DNA from 4 places in the Nostoc sp. 2RC genome. Region 2 is predicted to be linked to each of the others. Evidence: predicted binding sites of a transcription regulator. Region 2 holds the regulator's gene; each other region holds the start of a gene.

Region 1 (2,209 bases), on a different contig from region 2:
AGGTACTAGGCGCTTGTAAGAGTTGGTACTAGGGTTGGTAATTGCTAACAGTGCTGGTGCGTGTTTGAGAAGACCGCCAATGTAATACAGTGCTGTTTCACTCAAACCAGCATACTTGTCACCTGCGAATAGAGGTTGACCATCTTTCCAGATGGACTGGTGACAGTGCATTCCCGAACCGTTGTCGCCAAAAATTGGTTTTGGCATAAAGGTGACGGTTTTGCCGTATTTTTTAGCAACGTTTTTGATGACATATTTGTAAATCATCAACCAGTCAGCAGCTTCGATCAACTTCCCAAAGCGGAAACCCAATTCGCACTGACCACCTGTAGCAACTTCATGGTGATGCTTTTCAATGGGTACACCTAAGTCTGCCATTGTCAACAGCATTTCTGTACGGATATCTTGGAAAGAATCCGTCGGCGAAACTGGGAAGTAACCTTCTTTGAAGCGTGGTTTGTAAGCCAAGTTGGGTTTTTCAGCTGTACCTGCTTTACCAGAATTCCAAGCACCTTCTTCGGAGTCTAAGAAGTAGTAGCCTTCGTTGGCGGTTTGAGCAAACCTAGCATTGTCAAAGATGAAGAACTCAGCTTCAGGGCCAAAGTAGACTGTATCACCAATACCAGTGGAAACTAGGTAGTCTACTGCTTTTTGAGCAATTACCCGTGGACAACGGTTATACCATTCACCCGTGCGGGGTTCCTTAATACTACAAACTATACTTAGCGTTGGTACTTCCATGAATGGGTCGATCCAAGCAGTGTTGGGATCGAGTACCATCGTCATGTCCGATTCGTTGATCGCTTTCCAACCCCGGATACTGGAACCGTCAAAAGGTACGCCATCAGTGAATGAACTTTCATCGATTTGGTTGTAGTACACAGTGAGGTGCTGCCAAGTCCCTACTGTATCAATGAATTTGAGATCGATCAGCTGAATTTTTTGGTCTTGGATTAAATTCAAGACTTCTTGTGGGGTTGTCATTGTTACTCCTTCTGTACCAATTTCCTAAAGTAAAACCAGAATCTTCCAAAACATCCTAGCCCTGCTGATCTCAATCAAGCCGTGACACACCTGAAATATCTTAAATACTAGATATTAGGGTATTTTGTAGTTTGTGTTACAGATATCTGGATTACAGGTTATATTAACCTTTCGCCGATCGTCTGTACAAAACTGGAAAGTTCATCACATAGGGGTCAACTTTGGCATAGAATCCTTATGTAGTGGATAGATTGTTTTTGTGCCGAATCTATTTTTAATAGCACAAAAATTTACTGTTGCATAAATGCAGCCAAATAAATATCAAACCATAGATAGCAACGATTGGGAGAAAAAGGAATGCGCGATGCGGTAACAAGTTTAATTAAGAATTATGACGTGGCTGGTCGGTATTTTGACCGGAATGCGCTTGATAGTCTAAAGTCTTACTTTAATAGTGGCACAGCACGAGTACAAGCGGCTGCGGCAATTAATTCTAATGCAGCGGGACTTGTCAAGCAGGCTGGTTTAAAGTTATACGAAGAACTGCCGGAACTGATTCGTCCCGGTGGAAATTCTTATACAACCCGTCGTTATGCGGCTTGTTTGCGGGATTTAGATTATTACTTGCGCTACGCCACTTATGCGTTGGTTGCTGGAAATACAAATGTGTTAGATGAACGAGTCTTACAAGGTCTGCGAGAAACTTACAATTCTTTAGGAGTACCCATCGGGCCGACGGTTCGTGGCGTGCAAATACTCAAGGATTTAGCTAAGGAACAAGTAGCAGCAGCAGGTGTGGCTAACACTGCTTTTGTAGACGAACCATTCGATCACATCACACGCGAGTTGAGCGAGATTGATGTTTAGATTTTAGGGTGGCGTCTTCGACCAACGCTACAACTAATGATAAATAGCGATCGCCCTCTAAAATTCAAGTGCGATCGCTTTTCTATGAAGCCTCAATTTGCTGTTTCAATTTAGCGATCGCACCTCTGTAAAATAATTTTGCTACATTGAAGCTGTGTTTTTGGAGTTGTTTTCGACTAATGCCTGCTGTGGGCTACGCCTACGCAATTTGCAAATCTTCACAGATCCAAAGCAATAAAAAATAACATAGCTGTTGACACTCAACAACCATGCTATTGTTTTGATTTATAACTTGCTTAGAAAATTTTGTTGTTTCTAGACTTTAAGTTTTCTAAAGTAGGAATTATCTAGGATTGAG
Region 2 (2,209 bases):
TTACCTTCACACCTCCTAAATATGTCAAGGTGACAATACTACCACCCTCACTCATCAAGGGTTTAGCTGCATTGCTTAACTGTACTAAAGAATAAGTACTAATCTCTAAAGCAGTTTTGAAGCCAGAACGAGAGGTTTGGCTAAAACCTCCCGTCAAATCTTCTTTGTTGGCAAAGGCAAGACAATGAATCAGGATGTCTAGCTTTCCCCACTTATCCCGTACTGTCTCAAAGGTAGATTGAATTTGTTCCTCGTTTTGGACATTACAGGGAAGAAATAAGCTGGGGTTGAGGGGTTGGACTAGTTCGGCTACTTTTGTCTCCATTTTGCCGCGTTCATCTGGCAGGTAGGTAATTCCCAGATTAGCTCCTGCTTTGTGCAGCTGTTGGGCAATGCCCCAGGCAATGGAGCGGTTGTTGGCAATACCTGTAACCAAGGCATTTTTTCCAGTCAGATTCAGCATAGAAATTGTTAATGGGATCGATCATTAGGAGCATACTAGAATCCGAGGCTAGTTTGTCTTTGTTTTACACGGGATTTGCAAAAATGAATATTGGTAAGGGTGTTTGCTATCAGCAAATTCTTGATTCTTTCTAAAGATATTCTCAAGTTCTCTTTATTCGTTCTTCAAAAAAGCTTTTTAATACCACTACTCGGAACAGTTTATCAACAATTTATAGCTGAAGAGATCGACAATTATGTATCATTATAAACAGTGACTTAACAAACAATTAGTTGGAGTATAGGAAAGTACAGAAAGGTTGACGGTGCTTTATTGAATTTTCAGGTGTATTCTTAGGTAATTAGTTTTTGTTTTTCCGGCATTGGGTAGGGGAAGGGAGATGATCGTGACACAAGATAAAGCCCTAGCAAATGTTTTTCGTCAGATGGCGACCGGGGCGTTTCCGCCAGTTGTGGAAACGTTTGAACGCAATAAAACGATCTTTTTTCCTGGCGATCCTGCCGAACGAGTTTATTTTCTTTTAAAAGGTGCTGTTAAACTTTCCAGGGTGTATGAGGCAGGAGAGGAAATAACGGTAGCACTGCTGCGAGAAAATAGTGTTTTTGGTGTATTGTCATTGCTGACAGGAAATAAATCGGATAGGTTTTACCATGCGGTTGCATTTACCCCTGTGGAATTACTGTCGGCACCAATCGAACAAGTAGAGCAAGCACTCAAGGAAAATCCAGAATTATCAATGTTAATGCTGCGGGGTCTGTCTTCGCGAATTTTACAGACAGAGATGATGATTGAAACTCTTGCTCACCGAGATATGGGTTCCAGGTTAGTGAGTTTTTTATTAATTCTTTGTCGTGATTTTGGAGTTCCTTGTGCTGATGGCATCACAATTGATTTGAAGTTGTCTCATCAAGCGATCGCTGAGGCAATTGGTTCGACTCGTGTTACAGTTACAAGGCTACTAGGGGATTTGCGTGAAAAAAAGATGATTTCTATCCACAAGAAGAAGATTACTGTGCATAAACCCGTTACTTTAAGTCGGCAGTTCACATAAAACAATTGGAAAAAGCGGAGTCGGCACGTGTCGTATTTTCAAGATCGCACTAATAGCTCAAGGAAAATCTAAAATTGACTAATCTCAGCTATTGCCAACCTCCACTTCTCCACAGACAATGGTCAAAAGTAGTAGGCTGTATCTGGAAGGATTTCGGTAGCTAAACATGACCACCGGATACATCCTCATCGCAGCAATTTTAATTCTGGGAGGCGTAATTGCAACCGTGGGCGATCGCATCGGCACACGAGTTGGCAAAGCCCGCCTCTCACTCTTTAACCTTCGTCCAAAAAACACCGCAGTACTAGTAACGATTTTTACTGGGGGTTTGATTTCAGCATCAACCTTAGGAATTTTATTTGCTGCTGATGATAAATTGCGGCAGGGAGTTTTTGAGTTAGAGGATATTCAAACAGACCTCAGGCAAAAGCGGGAACAGCTAAAAACCGCAGAAACCCAGAAAAGTCAGGTAGAAAGCGAGTTAAATCAAGCAAGAATCGCCCAAGCCAAAGCCCAACAAGAGTTGCAAGCAATTAATCAGTCTTTGCAGGCGGCCAATGCCAAGCAAAGGGAAACCCAAGCCCAACTCAACCGCACCATTCAGCAGCAAGCCCAAACCCAAACTCAACTCCAGCGCACTCAAGGGCAGTTAGATCGAGTTGTCAGTCAGTACCAAAAAGCCATAGCCGAACTGC
Region 3 (2,209 bases), on a different contig from region 2:
GCCAATCTTGATTTTGTTTATCAATTAATGTCCGAGTCATTCCTAAACGCAAACCATCTCCGCTATCTTGGATTTTGTCTGCTGAATTAAGTAATACAGCTTTCATCACTTCATGACGCCGAGAATCTGTACTCCAATGATGTTGTTTTTTTCGCAACTGTCGATCGCCAAGTTCCTGCAACAAAGCAACACTAGCAGTCACTTGAGGTGCTGCAAAACTTGTCCCTGTAACCTTGTTCAATTTGCCATCTGCATTAAGTAAATTGATGTTACTACCAGGAGCAACTAAACTGATAGCGCGACGCCCACCAATATTAAATTCTTTCCCAGCTAGCCGACCAGTGGCTCCTTGATTGACACCAGCCAGATTAGCAACATCTACTTTATTAAAAACTCCCCCCCTGCGGGATGAAAAAGCCACGTTCATTCCGTTAAAATTATCTGTAGGAATGGGAATACCACCTTTTCCTTGGTTGCCAGCAATGGCATACAAAACATCATGAACGCGACTAGACCAGTCAACACATAAAGTTAACAAAGCATTGCCATCTAGAGCCGCCTGTGGTCGAGGATCGCGGCTCAGAGGTTCGCCAAAACTAAAGTTAATTGCACGGACATCACCACTATTTTGCAGTGCTATATGCTGTGCCGACAAGCACTCTTCTGGCTGACCCATATTTTTAGTAGAGCCGACAGCAGACGAATAAAGTCGCGCTCCCGGAGCAACTCCTGGTATGCCTTTGTCTTGACTTACCATCACACCAGCAACATTGTAAGCATGGGAGTCAACACCGCTATTAGACTTAGCTGGCCCATTGCGTAAGAACACCGCAGCTAAAGATATAGCGCGGTTTTTAGACACCGCCTTATCCCAACCAAACATTCCCGGCCGACCGATTTCTACTTGACCAATAGCAATCTTGCGACCGATTAAATTATAAGGAGTTTGGTGTAGCTTGATAGCATCAATACCGTTAGTTCCCAAGGGAGACTCTAAAACTGAAGCAATCACCGGCGCACTCAAACACGAAGCACTCAATCCCCAAATTATCCAAGTTAGTTTTTTAGTCATTTGTTATTTAGTCATTGGTCATTAGTCATTAGTTATTGGGCATGGGGCATTGGGCATGAGGCATTGGGCACAAGAGGCTCCAGGGGAAAAATTTATCTCCCCATCTCCCTTGTCTCCCCATACTTCTCTGCGAGAGGCTGCGCCAACGGCTCCCCTACAAGTCTCCCCATCTCCCTCATCAATCCCCATTCCCCACCCCCCAAAACCTGGGATCAAAGTTATAATATGCGGCTCAATATTTTGTTACAATGATTACAGACGAGGACGCTTAAAAACCCACTAGCCATGACCCAAAACCCATCTCAAAAGCCCATTGTAATTGCTCCATCTATCTTATCAGCCGATTTTAGTCGTCTGGGTGACGAAGTTCGTGCCGTAGATGAGGCTGGAGCTGACTGGATTCATGTTGATGTAATGGACGGTCGTTTTGTACCCAATATTACGATAGGCCCTCTGGTTGTGGAGGCAATTCGTCCGGTTACAACCAAGCCACTAGATGTCCACTTGATGATTGTGGAACCAGAAAAGTATGTAGAAGGATTTGCTAAGGCAGGTGCTGATATCATCTCTGTTCATGCAGAACACAATGCTTCTCCACACTTGCACCGCACTTTAGGCCAAATTAAAGAACTTGGTAAAAAAGCTGGAGTAGTACTTAATCCTGGCACTCCTCTAGAGTTAATTGAATACGTTCTAGATCTGTGCGATTTAATATTGATTATGAGCGTAAATCCTGGCTTTGGCGGTCAAAGCTTTATCCCTGGTGTATTGCCCAAAATCCAAAAGCTGCGCCAATTATGCGACGAACGCGGCCTCGATCCTTGGATTGAAGTGGATGGAGGTCTCAAGGCTAATAATACCTGGCAAGTTTTGGAAGCGGGAGCCAATGCCATCGTAGCTGGTTCCGCTGTATTTAACACCAATGACTATGCACAGGCTATTACAGCAATTCGCAATAGCAAGCGTCCTACTCCAGAATTGGCGAAAGTTTAATTCATTTTTCCATTGACCATATTTTATAAAATCTAGGTTAGGCAAATTAATTGCCCGACCTATTTTTATTGGAAAGAAACATTAGTCATGACTCATACAGAATTCTGACTCCTGAATTCTGAATTTTTATTCATAAAAAACTGG
Region 4 (2,209 bases), on a different contig from region 2:
AACATTCGGTGTAGTATTAACATGTATATATGAATCGTAAATAAACTTACACCAAGAGCCAAAACAAAACAAGCATATAAGGGTGTCAGCACAGTTAGAACAGTCTGGTTGCTGTTAAGCAAAACCAAACCGCTACCAACGGCAAAGCTGAGTGCAGCTATCATTAAGCCAGCGCGGTAAATAATTACGCCAGTGCGATCGTGTGAAGTGATTGTAAATTCCCCAAACTGACCTTGATAAACTTGTGGTGTAGGTAGTGTTTGCGTAGTCATAGCTAAGAACGTAGTTATGATTCAAAGTAGAGTGTTACGGTAAATTGCTGAATGGTACTTTTATTATTATCAGCAATGAGACGGATTTAATGTGAGTTTTTCTAAAAGTATGCACTAGGATATATGAATAATTAGATTTTTAAATTTAAGATGTGTTGACTTTTGACGGTTGACTGATACGAGCCAGTTGGTTCCAAGAGTTAAACCACCAACAATACACTGGCCACCGTTACCCGTCAACAATCAACAGTCAACAAAGACTTTTAGTTTTGTCAGCAAAACCATACATGTAGGGCATCTTCTAAATTAAGTTGTAACTGTAAGCGAGCATTGCCGCTATTGACGGCAATTTCTACCCAGCCGTGACTGCCAACCAAAGCCATCAGCTCTCCCACTTTGACATTACTATAGGTTTCGCATCCTGGTATACTCAACCCAGCAGCCTGGACGTACCAGCTTTTACCGTCAACGTAACTTCCAGGAATATTACTCACTAAGTTGCCAAAGCCATCTATATATTGAATGCAACCCACTACACCGGTGGTAGTCTGCTTGCACTCGCGGATATCTAGCTTCACCAAACTGGCTAAATCGATTTCTTGTCCTAGCTGTTTGAGGGGAATACCACTGGCAAGATGAGCTGCCACTGGTGCAAAAATATCTCTACCGTGAAAAGTCTTACTTGGTTGGGGAGTCCGCCAAAAGTTAAGATTTGTGAGTTCCACAGCTGCCATCGCCGGACTCTGGCTTAATACTCCACTGAAAATGCCATTATCTGGCCCCACAAGAAACCCTTGAGCAAATTCTACTGCGATCGCCCGTCGCCTACTGCCCACACCTGGATCAACCACTGCTAGATGCACTGTGCCAATTGGGAAATAAAGGTAAGCATTCATCAAAGAAAAACGAGCTGCGGCCATATCTTGCGGTGGAATTTGATGCGTTAAGTCCACCATCATGATTTGAGCGTTAATTTGCGCTATTACTCCCTTCATCACCCCCACATAGACATCGCGATCGCCAAAATCGCTTAATAAAGTCACCAGTGGTTGTTCGCTAATCCTATCCTCAGACATAGCTTGACTAAAATTTAGATTTATTCAGAAATTTCTGTAGCAACAGCTACAAAATATATGCTAAGTTAAGAATACAAGACATAAAAGCAAAAATAAGAGGTAATTCCTATGAATCAAGGTAGATTACAAGCTGCCAGAAAAGCCAGAGAAGCTCACAGAGAGAATATTCAAAAAAGCCTAGAACATCGCTTGCAAGTAGCCAGAGCAAAAGGCGACGAACAGCTGATTCGTCAACTAGAAGCTGAGATGAGATATTCGACCTAAATCAAGTTTTCACTGTTCATAGTTTTGTTGTGTACCCCGCTACGGCGGGTTTTTGTGTTTTCAGGGAGTACTATTACCAATTTTGGATTTTAGATTTTAGATTACAGCTTCTAAGATTTTTGTTTTCCAGGTTGTAATTTTTTCGGCGCTTTCTGTTAAATATGTCGCGTTAATTCTTGAAAAGCCTGAATTATTGAAGCATACTATACCATCAAAAATAACTTTGATGAGATTGTAATCGGCAAGAATAATATTCATGTTGATTTTGATTTTGTCACTTGAGTGACATCAATTCTTAAATCAGCTAAAAAACTTATTGTGACATTTACGTAAGTGCTGTTTGTTTTCTATGTGTCTTATACAGTTACAAAATAGTTTGTACTCAGGCTGAGGTTGGTGGAACCTTGAATGATGTCAATTTTATTTGAAAGGAATGTTACATAATACCAACAACCTTGTAAATACGTTATGTTGAAGCATCTTTATTTCTCATCAAAAAGGGAGCCAACTAATTTTTTGATATAACTAAGATACAGATAATTATTTAATCTTTTGGTAAAAGCAAGTATAAATTTAATTTAAGATGAAAAAAATTTA

What was found. The regulator NtcA, encoded in region 2, controls nitrogen genes in cyanobacteria. The targets are predictions, from matches to a motif close to TNTGTANNNNNNNNTACANA.
Region 1: glnA (type I glutamate--ammonia ligase) is a predicted target of NtcA. The motif match lies at 1,108-1,127, and genes of this name have one in related genera.
Region 3: rpe (ribulose-phosphate 3-epimerase) is a predicted target of NtcA. The motif match lies at 1,312-1,331, and genes of this name have one in related genera.
Region 4: GNE10_RS32870 (S-adenosyl-l-methionine hydroxide adenosyltransferase family protein) is a predicted target of NtcA. The motif match lies at 1,382-1,401, and genes of this name have one in related genera.

Annotation. Positions count from the first base shown of each region.
Region 1 is NZ_JACKZU010000037.1:19,815-22,023, forward strand. It holds gene glnA (type I glutamate--ammonia ligase) at 1-984, opposite strand, end outside; gene apcB (allophycocyanin subunit beta) at 1,342-1,851, shown strand; gene GNE10_RS06795 (Nif11-like leader peptide family natural product precursor) at 2,195-2,209, opposite strand, start outside.
Region 2 is NZ_JACKZU010000242.1:7,816-10,024, reverse strand. It holds gene fabI (enoyl-ACP reductase FabI) at 1-463, opposite strand, end outside; gene ntcA (global nitrogen regulator NtcA) at 843-1,514, shown strand; gene GNE10_RS23435 (DUF3084 domain-containing protein) at 1,681-2,209, shown strand, end outside.
Region 3 is NZ_JACKZU010000167.1:2,410-4,618, reverse strand. It holds gene GNE10_RS19010 (S8 family serine peptidase) at 1-1,072, opposite strand, end outside; gene rpe (ribulose-phosphate 3-epimerase) at 1,358-2,065, shown strand.
Region 4 is NZ_JACKZU010000545.1:1,152-3,360, forward strand. It holds gene GNE10_RS32865 (DUF2301 domain-containing membrane protein) at 1-272, opposite strand, end outside; gene GNE10_RS32870 (S-adenosyl-l-methionine hydroxide adenosyltransferase family protein) at 545-1,348, opposite strand; gene GNE10_RS32875 (hypothetical protein) at 1,457-1,612, shown strand.